2 regions of the Ottowia oryzae genome follow, and region 2 is predicted to be linked to the other one. Evidence: riboswitches for the same ligand, from Rfam matches in the RefSeq annotation. Region 2 holds a riboswitch; the other holds the start of a gene.
What was found. A riboswitch is a leader RNA that binds a small molecule or an ion and turns the genes downstream of it on or off. The one in region 2 is predicted to bind S-adenosylhomocysteine.

Region 1 (7,654 bases), 510 kb from region 2:
TTGCTCTGCATCTTTGGGTTGGCGCTGACCTTGCTGACAGCGGCGTTGGCGGACTCAATGCCTTTTTCCATGGCAGCGCGAAGATCATCGCCCGATGGCTCCCCGCTGCAGCCGACCAGCAGAAGTGCCGAGAAAACGAACAACGGGCCGTGAAATCTTTTCATGTCATCTCCCTGAGTTGATTTGTCATCAGAACGCATTTGAGGAGGCCACGGCGCGCACTGGCCGTGATTCACTCATGTTTTCGCAACGTCGTCACGGCATCCTGAGCGCCTCCGTGCCACCGACCCGCAGCGCCTGAATTGAGATCATGCCATTGGATCCAGCCACGGTTCGGCGGCGCCCGATCGTCCAAAGCAGAGGTGGCCAAGTTCGCGGTAGCGCCCGCTGCTCTCAATGCTTAACGCTGCGCGCCACGCCGCTCACGTACGATAGTGCCGTCAGTCCGCACGGCACGGCCATGCGCTTTCACTCGGTGCGCTCACCGGCGCGCACCCTCTTCTTACTGACGGCAACCAGAGCACCGCATGAACGCACCCACCCCCCGCCTGTTGGTACTGCACGGCGTCAACCTGAACATGTTCGGCCAGCGCGACCCGGCGCAGTACGGCACCGCCACGCTGGCCGACATCGACGCGGCCCTGCGCACGCTGGCGGCCGAGCTGGGCGTGGCCGTCGATTGCTACCAGACCAACCACGAAGGCGAGATGTGCGAGCGCATCCACCAGGCCCATCGCGACGCGGTGGACGCGGTGGTCATCAACGCCGGCGCCTGGACGCACACCAGCATCGCCATCCGCGACGCGCTGGCCATCCTCAAGTGCCCCATCGTCGAAGTGCACATGAGCAACATCCACGCGCGCGAGGCGTTTCGCCACCAGTCCTACATCAGCGACATTGCGCGCGGGCAGATCTGCGGCTTTGGCGTGGATTCCTACCTTTTAGGGCTGCGGGCCGCCGCCCAGTCAGCGCAAGCAGCTATCAATAAGTGAGTAATCGACATGGGTAAACGCCTCACGCAAATCGCCACCCGCACCGGCGACGACGGCACCACCGGGCTGGGCGACAACACCCGCGTGTCCAAATCCAGCGGCCGCCCGCACGCCATGGGCGACGTGGACGAACTCAACAGCCACATCGGCCTGCTGCTGTGCGAAGACATGCCCGGCAGCGTGCGCGAGCTGCTCGTCGACGTGCAGCACCAGCTGTTCAACCTGGGCGGTGAGCTGTCCATCCCCGGGTTCGAACTGCTGAAAGACGACGCGCTGGCCCAGCTGGACGCGGCCCTGGCCCACTACAACGCCCAGCTGCCCCGGTTGGAAGAATTCATCCTGCCCGCCGGCACCCGCGCCGCCGCCCTGGCGCACGTGTGCCGCACCGTCGCGCGCCGCGCCGAACGCGCCGTCGTCGCGCTGGGCCAAACCGAAGGCGACGCCCTGCGCCCTGCCCCGCGCCAGTACCTCAACCGCCTGAGCGACCTGCTTTTCGTGCTGGCCCGGGTACTGAACCGCCACCGCCCGGATGGCGGTGCGGGCGATGACGTGTATTGGAAGAGTGAGCGGCTGGCGCGGGCGACGCAAAGCTGAGCTGCGCCTGGCATTGCGCCTTGGTTGGCCGCTGGCGGCCCAGGCGCTACACCCCGATATTCGGCGCCAGCAGGCGCTCCAGCTCGGCCCTGTCCATGTCCCTGCGCGCCGCCATGTCGCTGACTTGCGAATCGTCGATGCGGCCCACGTTGAAGTACGTGCTGTCGGGGTGGCTGAAGTAAAAGCCGCTGACGCTGGCGGCGGGCGTCATGGCGTAGGCGTCGGTCAGGTGCATGCCGACGTCGTGGGCGCCCAGCAGCTCGAACAGGGGGCGCTTGACGCTGTGGTCGGGGCAGGCGGGGTAGCCGGGCGCGGGGCGGATGCCGCGGTACTGCTCGGCGATCATGCTGTCGTTGTCCAACTGCTCGTCGGCGGCGTAGCCCCACCAGTCGGTGCGTACGCGCCAGTGCAACCATTCGGCGCCGGCTTCGGCCAAGCGGTCGGCCAGGGCCTTGAGCATGATGGCGCTGTAGTCGTCGTGCTGGCCCAGGAATTGCGCCTCTTTGGCGTCCACGCCCAGGCCGGCGGTGACGGCGAAGGCACCGATGTAGTCTTTCAAGCCAAAACCGCCGCTGGCGCCCGCTGCACCAGCGCCGGCAGCTACTGAAGTTGTAGCGGATGCTGGCGCGACGAAGTCGGCCAGGCAGCGGCTGGGGCGCAGCACGCCGGCGGCGTCTTCCTGTTTTTCAGCCTGCTGGCGCAGGCCGTACCAGGTCAGCGCCACGCTTTGGCGCGATTCGTCGGTGTACAGCGCGATGTCGTCGTCCTGCACGGTGTTGGCGGGCCAGAAGCCGACGACGGCGTTGGCCGTCAGCCAGCGGGCGTCAACGATCTGCTTGAGCATGGCCTGCGCGTCGGCAAACACGCGGGTGGCTTCTTCGCCCACCACCTCGTCGGTGAGGATGGCGGGGTACTTGCCGTGCAGGTCCCAGGTCTGGAAGAAGGGCGTCCAGTCGATGAAGGGCACCAGCTCGGCCAGGTCGATGTGGTGGATCAGCCGGCGGCCCAGAAACTTGGGCGCGGGCGGCGTGTAGGCAGCCCAGTCGATGCGTGTCTTGTTGGCGCGCGCCTTGTCGATGGGCCACAGCGGCTGCTGCTTCTTGTTGGCGTGCAGCTGGCGCACCTTGTCGTAGTCGGCCTGCGTGTCGGCCACGAACTGCGCCGCCTGGTCGCCCAGCAGGCCCTGCGCCACGCCCACGCTGCGCGAGGCGTCGGGTACGTAGACCACCGGGCCTTCATAGTGCGGCGCGATCTTGACGGCGGTGTGCACGCGGCTGGTGGTGGCCCCGCCGATTAGCAGCGGAATCTTCTTGATGCGAAAGTGCTCGTCCTTCTGCATCTCGCCAGCCACGTACTGCATCTCTTCCAGGCTGGGCGTGATCAGGCCCGACAGGCCCACGATGTCGGCGCCCTCCACCTTGGCGCGCGCCAGTATCTCGTGGCAGGGCACCATCACGCCCATGTTCACCACCTCGAAGTTGTTGCACTGCAGAACCACGGTGACGATGTTCTTGCCGATGTCGTGCACGTCGCCCTTGACGGTGGCGATGACGATCTTGCCCTTGCTGCGCACGTCGCGCCCGGCGGCTTCGTCGCGCTTCTTTTCTTCCTCGATGTAGGGAATCAGGTGCGCCACGGCCTGCTTCATCACGCGGGCCGACTTCACCACCTGCGGCAAGAACATCTTGCCCGCGCCGAACAGGTCGCCCACGATGTTCATGCCGTCCATCAGCGGCCCTTCGATCACGTGCAGCGGGCGCCCGCCCTTGGCCAGCACCTGCTGGTAGGCCTCTTCGGTGTCTTCGGTGATGAAGTCGGTAATGCCGTGCACCAGCGCGTGGCTCAGCCGCTCATTCACCGTCTTGGGGTGCTCGGGCGTGCCGCGCCATTCCAGCTTCTTGCTGTCGTCCTTGGCGGCGCCCTTGGCGCTTTCGGCGATCTCCAGCAGGCGCTCGGCGGCGTCGGGCCGGCGGTTCAGCACCACGTCTTCCACGCGCTCGCGCAGCTCGGCGTCCAGGTCGTCGTACACGCCCACCATGCCCGCGTTGACGATGCCCATGTCCATGCCCGCCTGGATGGCGTGGTACAGGAACACGGTGTGGATCGCCTCGCGCACCGGGTCGTTGCCGCGGAAGCTGAACGACACGTTGCTGACGCCGCCGCTCACCTTGGCGCCGGGAAGGTTCTGCTTGATCCAGCGCGTGGCCTCGATGAATTCGACGGCGTAGTTGTTGTGCTCTTCGATGCCGGTGGCCACGGCAAAGATGTTGGGGTCGAAGATGATGTCTTCGGGCGCAAAGCCCACCTCGTCCACCAGGATGCGGTAGGCGCGCTCGCAGATCTCCACCTTGCGCGCGTAGGTGTCGGCCTGGCCTTGCTCGTCGAACGCCATCACCACGGCGGCGGCGCCGTAGCGCTTGATCAGGCGCGCGTGGTGCTTGAAGGGCTCCACGCCCTCCTTCATGCTGATCGAGTTGACGATGCCCTTGCCCTGCAGGCAGCGCAGGCCCGCTTCGATCACGCTCCATTTGCTGGAATCGACCATCACCGGTACGCGGGCGATGTCGGGCTCGCTGGCCATCAGGTTCAGAAAGCGCACCATCGCCGCTTCCGAATCCAGCATGGCTTCGTCCATGTTGACGTCGACCACCTGCGCGCCGTTTTCCACCTGCTGGCGCGCCACCGACAGGGCTTCCTCAAACTGGTCGTTCAGGATCATCCGCGCGAAGGCTTTGGAACCGGTGACGTTGGTGCGCTCGCCCACGTTGACGAAGAGGGAGCCGGCGTCGATCTGCACCGGCTCCAAGCCGGCCAGGCGCATGGGTGGGGGGGTCAAAGCAGCGGCGTTCATGGGGCTCACCTGTGGGGGCACGAAACAGTTCAGGTGAGCGCCGTTGAGTGAATGCGGCCCAAGCCTGGCGACGTGGGCGGTCGCTGCAGCGCTCCTTGGGTAACCGGTGATTTTATGTTGCCTGCGCCTGTTGCGTAGTTCGTGCACGCGGGGGCGCTATGCAGCACGTACGCGCACGCCTGCGGCGCGGTCGCCTTTGGTGCGCGATGCACCAAGCCGGGTCGCCCGTGGGTGCGCACGGTGGCGGGGCGTGGCCCGCCGTCGGCGCGGGCGCAGCGCATTCACGCCCGGCGGCGCGGGGCTGGCATGAATCTCGCAACAGCTGCCGCATTGGGCCCGATCCGCTTGGCGGCGGTGGGTGGTGGTTGCAGGCGCTGGCCGCACCGTTCGCCGCTGCAGGCGCCCGCGTTGGCTGATTCGTTTTCAAGGAGTTTGTGCATGTTCAGGCCGCCAACGCCCTGGGCATGGGGCGCTGGGCGTACTTTCGCCACGTGGTGCTGCGCCCGGCCCTGCAGCGCGTGTGGCCGGCGCTCACCAGCCAGATCGTCATCGTCATGCTGGGCACGTCGGTGGTGTCGCAGATTGCCGCGCAGGATCTGACCTTTGCCGCCAACTTCATCCAGTCGCGCAACTTCCGCGCGTTTGAAACCTACTTGGTGGTCACCGCCATGTACTTCCTGCTGGCGTGGTTCCTGCGCCATGTGTTGACGTGGGCGGGCCAGCGCTGGGTTGTCGGTCGCCCCGCGCTCAAGCGGCAGCGGGCGCCGCAGGCCGTGGCCCAACAGGCGCATTGATCATGATCGCCGACATCCCCTTGATGCCGATCCTGGCCAAGCTGTTCGAAGGCCTGCTGGCCACGCTGCTGCTGTCGCTGCTGGCCTTCGTGCTGGGCGGCGCGATGGGCCTGCTGGTGCTGTTCGCCCGCTTGGGCCACTGGCCGCTGGCGCGCCGCATCAGCCGCGGGTACATCCAGCTGTTTCAGAACACGCCGCTGCTGATGCAGATGTTCCTGGTGTTCTTCGGTGCGTCCATGGCCGGCTACAGCATCTCGCCGTGGACGGCGGCGGCCATTGGGCTGACGCTGTACACCAGCGCCTACCTGGCCGAAGTGTGGCGCGGCAGCGTCGAGGCCGTGCCGCGCGGCCAATGGGAAGCCTCATCCAGCCTGGCCATGGGTTATGTGCAGCAGATGCGCCACGTGGTGCTGCCGCAGGCGCTGCGCTTGTCGGTGGCGCCCACCGTGGGCTTTTCGGTGCAGATCGTCAAGGGCACGGCGGTGGCGTCCATCATCGGCATGACCGAGCTGAGCAAGATCGGCTCGATGCTGGCCAACGCCACGTTCCAGCCCTTCCTCATCTACGGGCTGGTCGCTGCCGGCTATTTCATTCTGTGCTGGCCGCTGTCCATGGCCGCCAGCCACCTGGAGAAAAAACTCAATGCCGCTCGTTGACGTTCGTTCGGTGCACAAGCACTTTGGCCAGAACCACGTGCTCAAGGGCGTGGACCTGCAGGTGCAAAGCGGCCAGGTGGTCGCCATCATCGGCCGCAGCGGTTCGGGCAAGAGCACCTTGCTGCGATCGGTGAACGGGCTGGAACGCATCGACCAGGGCGAGATCGTCGTGGACAACGCGGTGCTCAAGGGCGCCGAGGCCACGCCCGCGCAGCTGCGCGCGCTGCGCATGAACGTGGGCATGGTCTTCCAGCAGTTCAACCTGTTCCCGCACCTCACCGCAGGGCAGAACGTGGCGCTGTCGCCGGTGGTCGTCAAAGGCGTGTCCAAGTCCGACGCGGCGGCGCTGGCGCACCAGATGCTGGACAAAGTCGGCCTGGGAGCCAAGTACGACGCCTACCCCGACCAGCTGAGCGGCGGTCAGCAGCAGCGCGTGGCCATCGCGCGCGCCCTGGCCATGCAGCCCAAGGTGCTGCTGTGCGACGAGATCACCTCGGCGCTGGACCCGGAGCTGGTCAACGAAGTGCTGGCCGTCGTCAAGCAACTGGCCGCCGAAGGCATGACGCTGATCATGGTCACGCACGAGATGCGCTTTGCCCGAGACGTGGGCGACCAGCTGGTGTTCATGCACCACGGCCGCATCCATGAGCAAGGCCCGGCGCGCGACGTGTTCGCCGCCCCCCAAACGGCCGAACTGGCGGGCTTCATCGGCGCCGTGCACTGATGGCGAGTGCCCCGCGAGTGCCCCTGGCGCTGCGCCCGCTGACGGCGCAGGCGTTCGCGCCGTTCGGGCAGGTCATCGACACCCAAAGCGCGTCCCAGCGCGTGGCCATCAACGCAGGCACCTGCCAGCGCCACCACGACTTGGGCCGCCCCAGCGCCGACGGTGGCGCGCTGGCGTTCAACCTGTTCGTGGCCGACGCGGTGGCGTGCCCGGCGCCGCTGCGGCTGATGGAGCGCCACCACCGGGGCAGCCAATCGTTCGCCCCTTTCGGCGCCGCGCTGCGCATGGGGATCGTGGTGGCCGCGCCCACGCTGGATGCGGCGGCCCTTGCGCCGGAGCACCTGCACGGCTTCATCACCGACGGGCACCAGGGTATCAACCTGAACGCGGGCGTGTGGCACCACCCGCTGCTGGCGCTGGATGCGGGCCCCTGGCTGGTGGTGGACCGCGTGGGCGCCCCGGGCGATGCGCCCGACTGCGAGGTGCTGGACATCTCGCACTGGCACCTGGAAGTCAAAAACTGAGGGCGCCCGCCTTGGCGGTAGTTTCAGGTGCCTGAGGCGCCGATGCTCATGACGTGCCCTTGACGGCCGCCACCATGCGCGCGGTGTTGGTGCGCATCATCTGCACGTAGGTGTCGGCGTCGCCGCCGGTTTTGGTCAGCGCGTCGGAATACAGGCTGCCCGAGGCGCGCACGCCCGTTTCGCGGGCCAGCTGCTCCATCAGGCGCGGGTCGCTGATGTTCTCGATGAACAGGGCCCGAACTTTTTCGGTGCGAATCAAACGTACCAACTGCGCCACCGCCTTGGCAGACGGCTCGCTGTCGGTGCTGACGCCGCGCGCCGCCAAAAAGCGCACGCCGTACGCCTGCCCGTAGTAGCCGAACGCCGCGTGCGAGGTGATGACCTTGCGCTGCGCCGCTGGCACCGGCGCCCAGACGGCGCGGATGTCGGCGTCCAGCTGGCGCAGCTCGGCCGTGTAGCGCTCACCGCGCGCGCGGTAGTCGGCGCAGCCTGCCGCGTCGGCCGCGCACAGCCCGTTGA
Region 2 (7,654 bases):
CGGCTTCGATCTTCTTCAAGAACGCGTTGATGAAGGCCACGCCGTCAGAGCCTTTGGGCAGGCCAATGCCGTACGGGTCTTGCGCGCCAAAGGGGGCGCCGGCCAGCTTGGCGTCGCCTGTGCCCAGGCTCAGGGCGTTGAGCAGCAGGGTGTAGTCGGTCACGTAGGCGTCTACCCGGCCCTGGCGCAGGGCGTCCAGCGCTTCCTGGTGGGTTTGAAACTCTTGCACCACGGCCTTGGGCGCGAACTGCGCCAGGATGGCCGGGCCGGTGGAGCCGGCTTGCGTGGCCACTTTCTTGCCCGCCAAGTCGTTGTACGACTGGATGGCCTTGTTGTTGGCTTTGACCAGCACCCCGGCCTGCGACGTGTAGTAGGGGCCTGCGAACGAGATTTTCTCGGCCCGCGCGGGGGTGATGGAATAGGTGGCCAGCACCATGTCCACCTGGTTGTTGATCAGCACCTGTTCGCGCGTGGACGAGCTGACCTGGGTGAACTGCACCTTGGCCGCGTCGCCCAGGATGTAGCGCGTAAGCAGCTGGGTGATGCCCGCGTCAAAGCCGCGCATCTTGCCGTCTTTCTCGTTCAGCAGCGAAAAAAGGTTGGACGTTTGCGTGCCGCCCAGGCGCAGCGAGCCAGCCTGCTTGATCTTGGTGGCCCAGGTGCTGGACGCAATGGTGGCCGCATCGGCCACGGGCCCGCGCGCCACCAGCGCATCGAACGCGGCGGTGTCGATCGCCGTGCCTTGGGCGAACAGCGGGCCGGCCGACGCGAAGGCGAGGGCCGCCACGGTGGATTTCAAAATGGTTTTGATCGACATGCTGTCCTCTCGATGGGGGGTTGCGCAAACGAATTTATAGCAGTTATGCCGTTGGCGGGCTTGGCGTGCGGTTGGGGGCGCCCAACCAGGGTGGCGGGGGCCGGGCACGCTCATCCAGCCGCTGAGCCATCGGCCCGCGCAGCCGCATTGGGGCCACGCCGGCGCAGCACAGGCAAAAAAGGGCGCCGGTGGCGCCCTTGGTTTCAAAAAGATGAGGTGAGTGGCCGGCCACCAGCCGCTGGGGCTGGCCTGCGCGCGCGGCTTATTCGCTGGCTGAGCTGCTGGCCAGCACGTCGGCACCCCGGCCGGGTGGCAGCACTTCGCGCAGCACCACCGCATCCTGACCGCGGGACTTGAAGCCCAGGGCGTTGGCGGCGGCCTTGCTGAGGTCGATCACGCGGTCTTTGGCGAAGGGGCCGCGGTCGTTGATGCGCACCACCACTTCCTTGCCGGTGCGGGGGTTGTGCACCACCACGCGCGTGCCGAAGGGCAGCGTTTTGTGGGCGGCGGTCAGCTCATACATGTCGAACTTCTCGCCGTTGGCGGTGGGTCGTCCATGAAAGCCGGGGCCGTACCACGACGCCATGCCGCGCTGCAGATCGCGGCCGCTGCGAAACAGCGACAGGCGCGGCTTGGCGGCATCGTCCGCCGAGGCGGCAGTGTCGGAGGCGTCTGATTTGCTGGCGTCGGCAGCGGGCGTGCCGTCGCTGCCGCCCAGGCGGGCCTTGAAACCCGTGTAGTTGGAGCAGCGCATGTCGTGCACGGCCTTGGCGGACGCACACGGTTCAGACAACGAGGTGGAAGTATTCAGGCTTACCGTTTGGGCCGAAAGCGACCCAGCTGCCAACCACAAGACGCCGATCCACATCATTCGGCTTGCTGGCAAACGGCTTGCACTTCCCTTGGCCGGCCGGGCGCTGACGCGCTGACCGGGAGAGGAGTCCCGTAACATGGGGCCGGATTCTAAGGGGCTAAGTCGGTTTTGAAGCGTGTCGATTCGTCACACAGGTGTCACTTCGACACGAAAAGCCAGAAAGAATGCACACTTATCAACCGCTGGTTATAAGCCAGCCCTGCGGTGGAACGCCTGAATGGCGGCAGGGTCAGCGGCCTGTTGCGTGCAATCAGTTTGAGATGTTTTTGGCCGCTAGCGCAGGCTGCACAAGCGCTGGCAGCTATCAATTTCATACCAAATAGCAGAGGCAGAGCATTCGCCAGCGCCTGCGCGGTGGCCTGGCGGGCACTGTTGCGGCTTGCCAACCGCGCGCTTGGCGTGCTCGCGGCCCTGCTTACTAGTGCGCGGCACCCTCATATATATAGACGGTGCGCGCAGGCCCTCTTGGGCTGCCAAGCCAAATCCCGACCAGCAATCGGCCCAGCCGACGCGGTCAAGCGCCCCAAATCAAGCGATGCCCAGGCGCCGCAGCACTTCCAGCGTGGCGACCGACTGGTTCAGCGTATAGAAGTGCAAGCTGGGCGCCCCGCCGTCCAGCAGGCGACGGCACAGGGCGGTGACCACGTCGGCGCCAAAGTCCTTGATGGCGGCGGCGTCGTCGCCAAAGCTTTGCAGGCGCGAACGCACCCAGCGCGGCACCTCGGCGCCGCAGGCGTCTGAAAAGCGCAGCAGCTGCGACGAGTTGGTGATCGGCATGATGCCGGGCACCACGGGCGTCTCGACGCCCCGGCGGCGCAGGTCTTCCACAAAGCGGAAGTACGCGTCGGCGTTGAAGAAATACTGGGTGATGCCCGTGTTGGCCCCGGCCTGCACCTTGGCAATGAAGGCGTCCAGGTCGGCCTGGGGCGACTTGGCCTGGGGGTGCACCTCGGGGTAGGCGGCCACGGCCAGGTGGAAATGCTCGCCCGTCTCTTCGCGGATGAAGGTGACCAGGTCGCTGGCGTAGCGGAATTCGCCGCCCAGGCCGTAGCCGCTGGGCAAGTCGCCGCGCAGCGCCACGATGCGCTTGACGCCCGCGTCGCGGTAGCTGGCCAGGCGCTGGCGGATGGTGTCCTTGGTCTGGCCGATGCACGACAGGTGGGGCACGCCGGCGTAGCCCTCGCCCACGATTTCGCGCACCGTGTCCAGCGTGCCTTCCTGGGTGGAACCGCCGGCGCCGAACGTCACCGAGCAATATTCGGGCGCCAGCGCGTACAGCTTTTGCCGCACGGCGCGCAGTTTGTCGGCGCCTTCGGGGGTTTTGGGCGGAAAGAATTCCAGGCTGAGCGAGGTGGTCATGTCAGGCAAAACAGGTTCAGGCAATACACGTTCAGGCAGCCGCTGGCGCAGCCGCCGCACGGGCGTGGATGAAGAATTCGCGGTTGCCGTCACCGCCCTCGATCGGGCTGGGCAACCATTCGATCACTTGCAGGCCGGCGTCGGCGCAGGCCTGGCGCAGGCGCTGCTCGACCACGGGGTACAGCGCCGCATCGCGCACCACCCCGCCCTTGCCGATCTGGCCGGGGGCCAGCTCGAACTGCGGCTTGACCAGCATCAGCAAGTCGCCGCCCGGCGCCAGCAGCGGCACCAGCGCCGGCAGCACCAGCGTGAGCGAAATAAACGACAAATCGCCGACGATCAAACCAAAAGACGGCGTGATGTCGATTTTTTCAGTGCCTTTGCGGCGCCGGCGCACGGTGCGCACCTGGCCTGCGGCGCGCGCCTTGGCCTTGGCGGCGCGCTCGGCCTTGAAGGCCTCGATTTCGTGCTCCTTGGCGTCGTCGCTGTCGTCGTAGTCGTCGTCGATCAGGCCGCCGTTGCGCATCCAGGCGTAGGGCGCGTGCGGCTGGGTCTGGTTGTCTTCGGGGTCGGCCTCTACCCGCTCGCCCAGCGCGTCTTCGCAGGCTTCGCGCAGCGCATCGGGCGTCAGGTGGCGGGCGTTCACCCCTTCGACGGCCACCACGCGCGCGTCGGCGCGCAAGCGCTCGTGCAGCTGCGCCTGCCCGACGTCCACGCCGATGACCTGCACAGCGCCGTGCTGGAGCAGGCAGTCGGTAAAGCCGCCGGTGCTTTGGCCCACGTCCAGGCAGCGCCGCCCGGCCACGCGCACGCCGCTGGCGGCCAACGCGCCTTCCAGCTTCAGCCCGCCGCGCGAGAGGTACTTGGCCTCGGCCGCGTCGAGCAGCTGCACTTCGGCCCCGGCGGGAATGTCGTCGCCATTCTTGGCCACCGCGTGCCAGGGCAAGGTAGGCGCCAGGCGCCACTGCACGCCCGCGGCGATCAGCCGCTGCGCCTGCGACCGCGTGGCGGCATGCCCACCTTCGACCAGGAAAACGTCTGCGCGCATCGCGCCAACCCTTCTCAACTTATGAATGAAATCAGCCTCTGGCGCCCGTCCAGCCCGCGCTAGAAGCTATCAATTGAATAGCAACTGGCGCAAACCGCCACCGCGCCATCCACGGCGCGCCACGCCACCAACGGACACCGTCGCCGGACCTGCGCCGGCGACTGGTGTCGTCCCCCTCGCGAAGCAGAGGGGGGAAGGCGCGCAGCGCCTCAGGGGGTGTCAATACCGATACGTATCGGGCTTGTACGGCCCCGCCTTGCTCACGCCGATGTACTTGGCCTGCTCGGTCGTCAGCTCAGTCAGCTTGGCGTTCAGCTTGGCCAGTTGCAGGCGCGCGACCTTCTCGTCCAGGTGCTTGGGCAACACATACACCTGGCCGACTTCGTACGCGTCGGGGCGGGTGAACAGCTCGATCTGCGCGATGGTCTGGTTGGCAAAGCTGCTGCTCATCACGTAGCTGGGGTGGCCGGTGGCGCAGCCCAGGTTCACCAGGCGGCCCTTGGCCAGCAGGATGATGCGCTTGCCACCGGGGAAGATCACGTGGTCCACCTGAGGCTTGATCTCTTCCCACTTGCACTTGGCCTCCAGGCCAGCCACGTCGATCTCGTTGTCAAAGTGACCGATGTTGCAGACGATGGCCTGGTCTTTCATGGCCTTCATGTGCTTGTAGGTGATGACGTCCTTGTTGCCGGTGCAGGTCACAAAGATGTCGGCCAGCGGCGCGGCGTCTTCCATGGTGACCACGCGATAGCCTTCCATGGCGGCCTGCAGCGCGCAGATCGGGTCCACCTCGGTCACCCACACCTGGGCGCTCAGTGCGCGCAGCGCCTGCGCACTGCCCTTGCCTACGTCGCCGTAGCCGCAGACCACAGCGACCTTGCCGGCCACCATCACGTCGGTAGCGCGCTTGATGCCGTCCACCAGCGATTCGCGGCAGCCGTACAGGTTGTCGAACTTCGACTTGGTGACGCTGTCGTTCACGTTGATGGCGCGGAACATCAGCGAACCGGCGGCCGACATTTCCTTCAGGCGGTGCACGCCGGTGGTGGTTTCTTCGGTCACGCCCAGGATCTCAGCGCTCTTGCGGCTGTACCAGGTGGCGTCTTCCTTGAGCTTGGCCTTGATCGCGGCAAACAGCACCTTTTCTTCTTCGCTCTTGGGGTTGGCGAGAACCTTGGGGTTGGTCTCGGCCTGCTTGCCCAGGTGCATCAGCAGCGTGGCGTCGCCGCCGTCGTCCAGGATCATATTGGGGCCTTCGCCCTTGCTGCCTTTCTTGCCGAATTCAAAGATGCGGTGGGTGTAATCCCAGTAATCCTTGAGCGATTCGCCCTTGATGGCGAACACCGGCGTGCCGCTGGCGGCAATGGCGGCGGCGGCGTGGTCTTGCGTGCTGAAGATGTTGCAAGAAGCCCAGCGCACGTCGGCGCCCAGCGCCTGCAGCGTCTCGATCAGCACGGCCGTCTGGATCGTCATGTGCAGGCTGCCGGTGATGCGGGCGCCTTTCAGCGGCTTTTTCTTGGCAAATTCGTCGCGAATGGCCATCAGACCGGGCATCTCGGTCTCGGCAATGGCGATTTCCTTGCGGCCCCACGGGGCGAGGTTGATGTCGGCGATGGCCGAATCGGCGGACACGGGGTTTTTCAAGCGGGCGTTCATCGGTTGGTCCTGTGGCCATGAAGGCCGGTCAAAGAAACAAACCACTGAAGCGAGGCTTCGACAGAAAACTCACCACGCCTGTTCAGTGGGTGAGCGTCGTTGCGAAATGCGTTCCCGAGCCTCACGCCGTGGCTGCCTGTGCGGCACCCGGCGCTGCAACGCCCCTCGGGGAATGGCCGCAAGTATACCCGCCGGCGCGCCGTCCCACCGTTCAGCCAGCGCAAATGGGCAACGGGATTTTCGACATGACATGTCAAAAGTGCTTGACATGACATGTCAGTATTTGCACACTGGAGTCACAAGAAAAATCCCTGCCGCCGCACCCGCCCGGCAGCCCAGAGCCCGCCACCAAGGAGGACGCGCATGAACAACCTGTTCAACCAACTGAGCAACCTGGACACGCTGCTGTCCGCGCTGATGGGCGGCGTAGGTGTGCAGATTCAGCCCATCGCTGGTGATGTGCCGGTGATCCAGGTCAGCATCGAAGGGCGGCAGGAGCTGCCCATCTTCGTCACCTGCTCGGACGCGCAGACCATCTGCCTGTGCTACCTGTGGACCGACGACGACGTGGTGCCCGAGCGCCGCGCCGAACTGCACTCTGCCCTGCTGGACCTGAACCCGTCCGTGCCACTGTCGGCCTTTGGCCGCGTGGGCACGCGATACGTACTCATCGGTGCCCTGTCGTACGGCGCCCGCGCCGAAGACGTGGCGCACGAAGTCGCCGTGCTGAGCGACAACGCCCTGGACGCCCTTGACGCGCTGGCCGATTACCTGCGCTGAAGCCCCCAACCGAACCCACTGGAGCCCCGCCATGTCCGTCATCAAAAAACTCGTCACCCTGCTGCGCGGCAGCGCCCGCGAAATCGGCCAGAGCGTGGTGGACAGCAACGCCACCCGCATCTATGAGCAGGAAATCGTCGACGCCAAGGCCAGCATCGCCGAAGCCAAGACCGAACTGACCTCGGTGATGGCCAAAGAGATGCAGTCCGCACGCGAGATCGAGCGCATCCAGGGCGACATCCGCCGCCAGGAAGATCTGGCGCTGCAGGCGCTGGAGAAAACCGAGGACGGCCTGGCCTTGAAGGTGGCCGAACGCGTGGCCGGGCTAGAGGCGGAGCTGCAAGCGCAAACGGCGTCGCACGCCGGTTTTGCGGTGCAGGTGTCGCGCCTGAAGGACTTGATCAAGGCGGCCGAAGGGCGCGTGCGCGAACATGAGCGCGAGATCGGCATCGCCAAGACCACCGAAAGCGTTTACCGCGCCACGCAATCCATCTCGGACAACATCGGCAGCACTGGCTCTAAGCTGACCAGCGCCCGCGAGTCACTGGAGCGCATCAAGAAGCGGCACGAGGACCTGGCCGACCGCATGGCCGCCGCTGAAGCGCTGGAGAAAGAGTTCGGCCACAAGGCGCTGGACAACGAGCTGGCTGCGGCGGGCATTGGCGACAACGACAAGAGCCGCGCGCAAGCGGTGATGGCGCGGCTGCGCGCCCGCCAGGCTGCGCCCGCCTCAGCCGCATCGCCCGTCACGGGCAACGGCGACACGCCGTCCGCCTGAACACCCGAGCCGCCGCAGCGCGCCCCAGCATGAGCCCCGTCCCACCGGCCCCGCCGCGCAGCAAGCCCCAGCGCTGGCAGCGCTCCGACCGCGCGCTGGAAGCGGTGCAGGTGGCCTTCGATGTCGAAGAAGCGGTGCTGGAGGCCATTCGCGTGGCGGCGTTTCACGACAACGTGTCCACGTCGCAACAAATCCGCAGCGTGCTGGGCCTGCCAGTGGCGGCGCGCCCTAAGCGCCCCAGGCTGACCGTGACGCTGGACGCCTCGGACTACGCGATGCTGGCCGAACGCTACGGCCTGTCGCCCGACGACCGCCTGGGCATCAAAGAGGCGGCCACGCAAG

Region 1: another riboswitch for S-adenosylhomocysteine. It lies ahead of metH (methionine synthase); the one in region 2 lies ahead of ahcY (adenosylhomocysteinase).

The regions. Positions count from the first base shown of each region.
Region 1 is NZ_CP027666.1:609,031-616,684, reverse strand. Features, by position in the region: gene C6570_RS02890 (hypothetical protein) at 1-164, opposite strand, end outside; gene aroQ (type II 3-dehydroquinate dehydratase) at 528-992, shown strand; gene C6570_RS02880 (cob(I)yrinic acid a,c-diamide adenosyltransferase) at 1,002-1,586, shown strand; gene metH (methionine synthase) at 1,633-4,407, opposite strand; S-adenosyl-L-homocysteine riboswitch at 4,466-4,540, opposite strand; partial or broken gene C6570_RS02870 (ABC transporter permease subunit) at 4,878-5,231, shown strand; gene C6570_RS02865 (amino acid ABC transporter permease) at 5,234-5,887, shown strand; gene C6570_RS02860 (amino acid ABC transporter ATP-binding protein) at 5,874-6,611, shown strand; gene C6570_RS02855 (ureidoglycolate lyase) at 6,611-7,135, shown strand; gene C6570_RS02850 (metal ABC transporter solute-binding protein, Zn/Mn family) at 7,182-7,654, opposite strand, start outside.
Region 2 is NZ_CP027666.1:96,884-104,537, forward strand. Features, by position in the region: gene C6570_RS00455 (glutamate ABC transporter substrate-binding protein) at 1-817, opposite strand, end outside; gene C6570_RS00460 (septal ring lytic transglycosylase RlpA family protein) at 1,080-1,610, opposite strand; gene metF (methylenetetrahydrofolate reductase [NAD(P)H]) at 2,220-3,050, opposite strand; gene C6570_RS00470 (TlyA family RNA methyltransferase) at 3,082-4,098, opposite strand; gene ahcY (adenosylhomocysteinase) at 4,318-5,754, opposite strand; S-adenosyl-L-homocysteine riboswitch at 5,839-5,927, opposite strand; gene C6570_RS00480 (YjfI family protein) at 6,118-6,534, shown strand; gene C6570_RS00485 (PspA/IM30 family protein) at 6,566-7,312, shown strand; gene C6570_RS00490 (hypothetical protein) at 7,342-7,654, shown strand, end outside.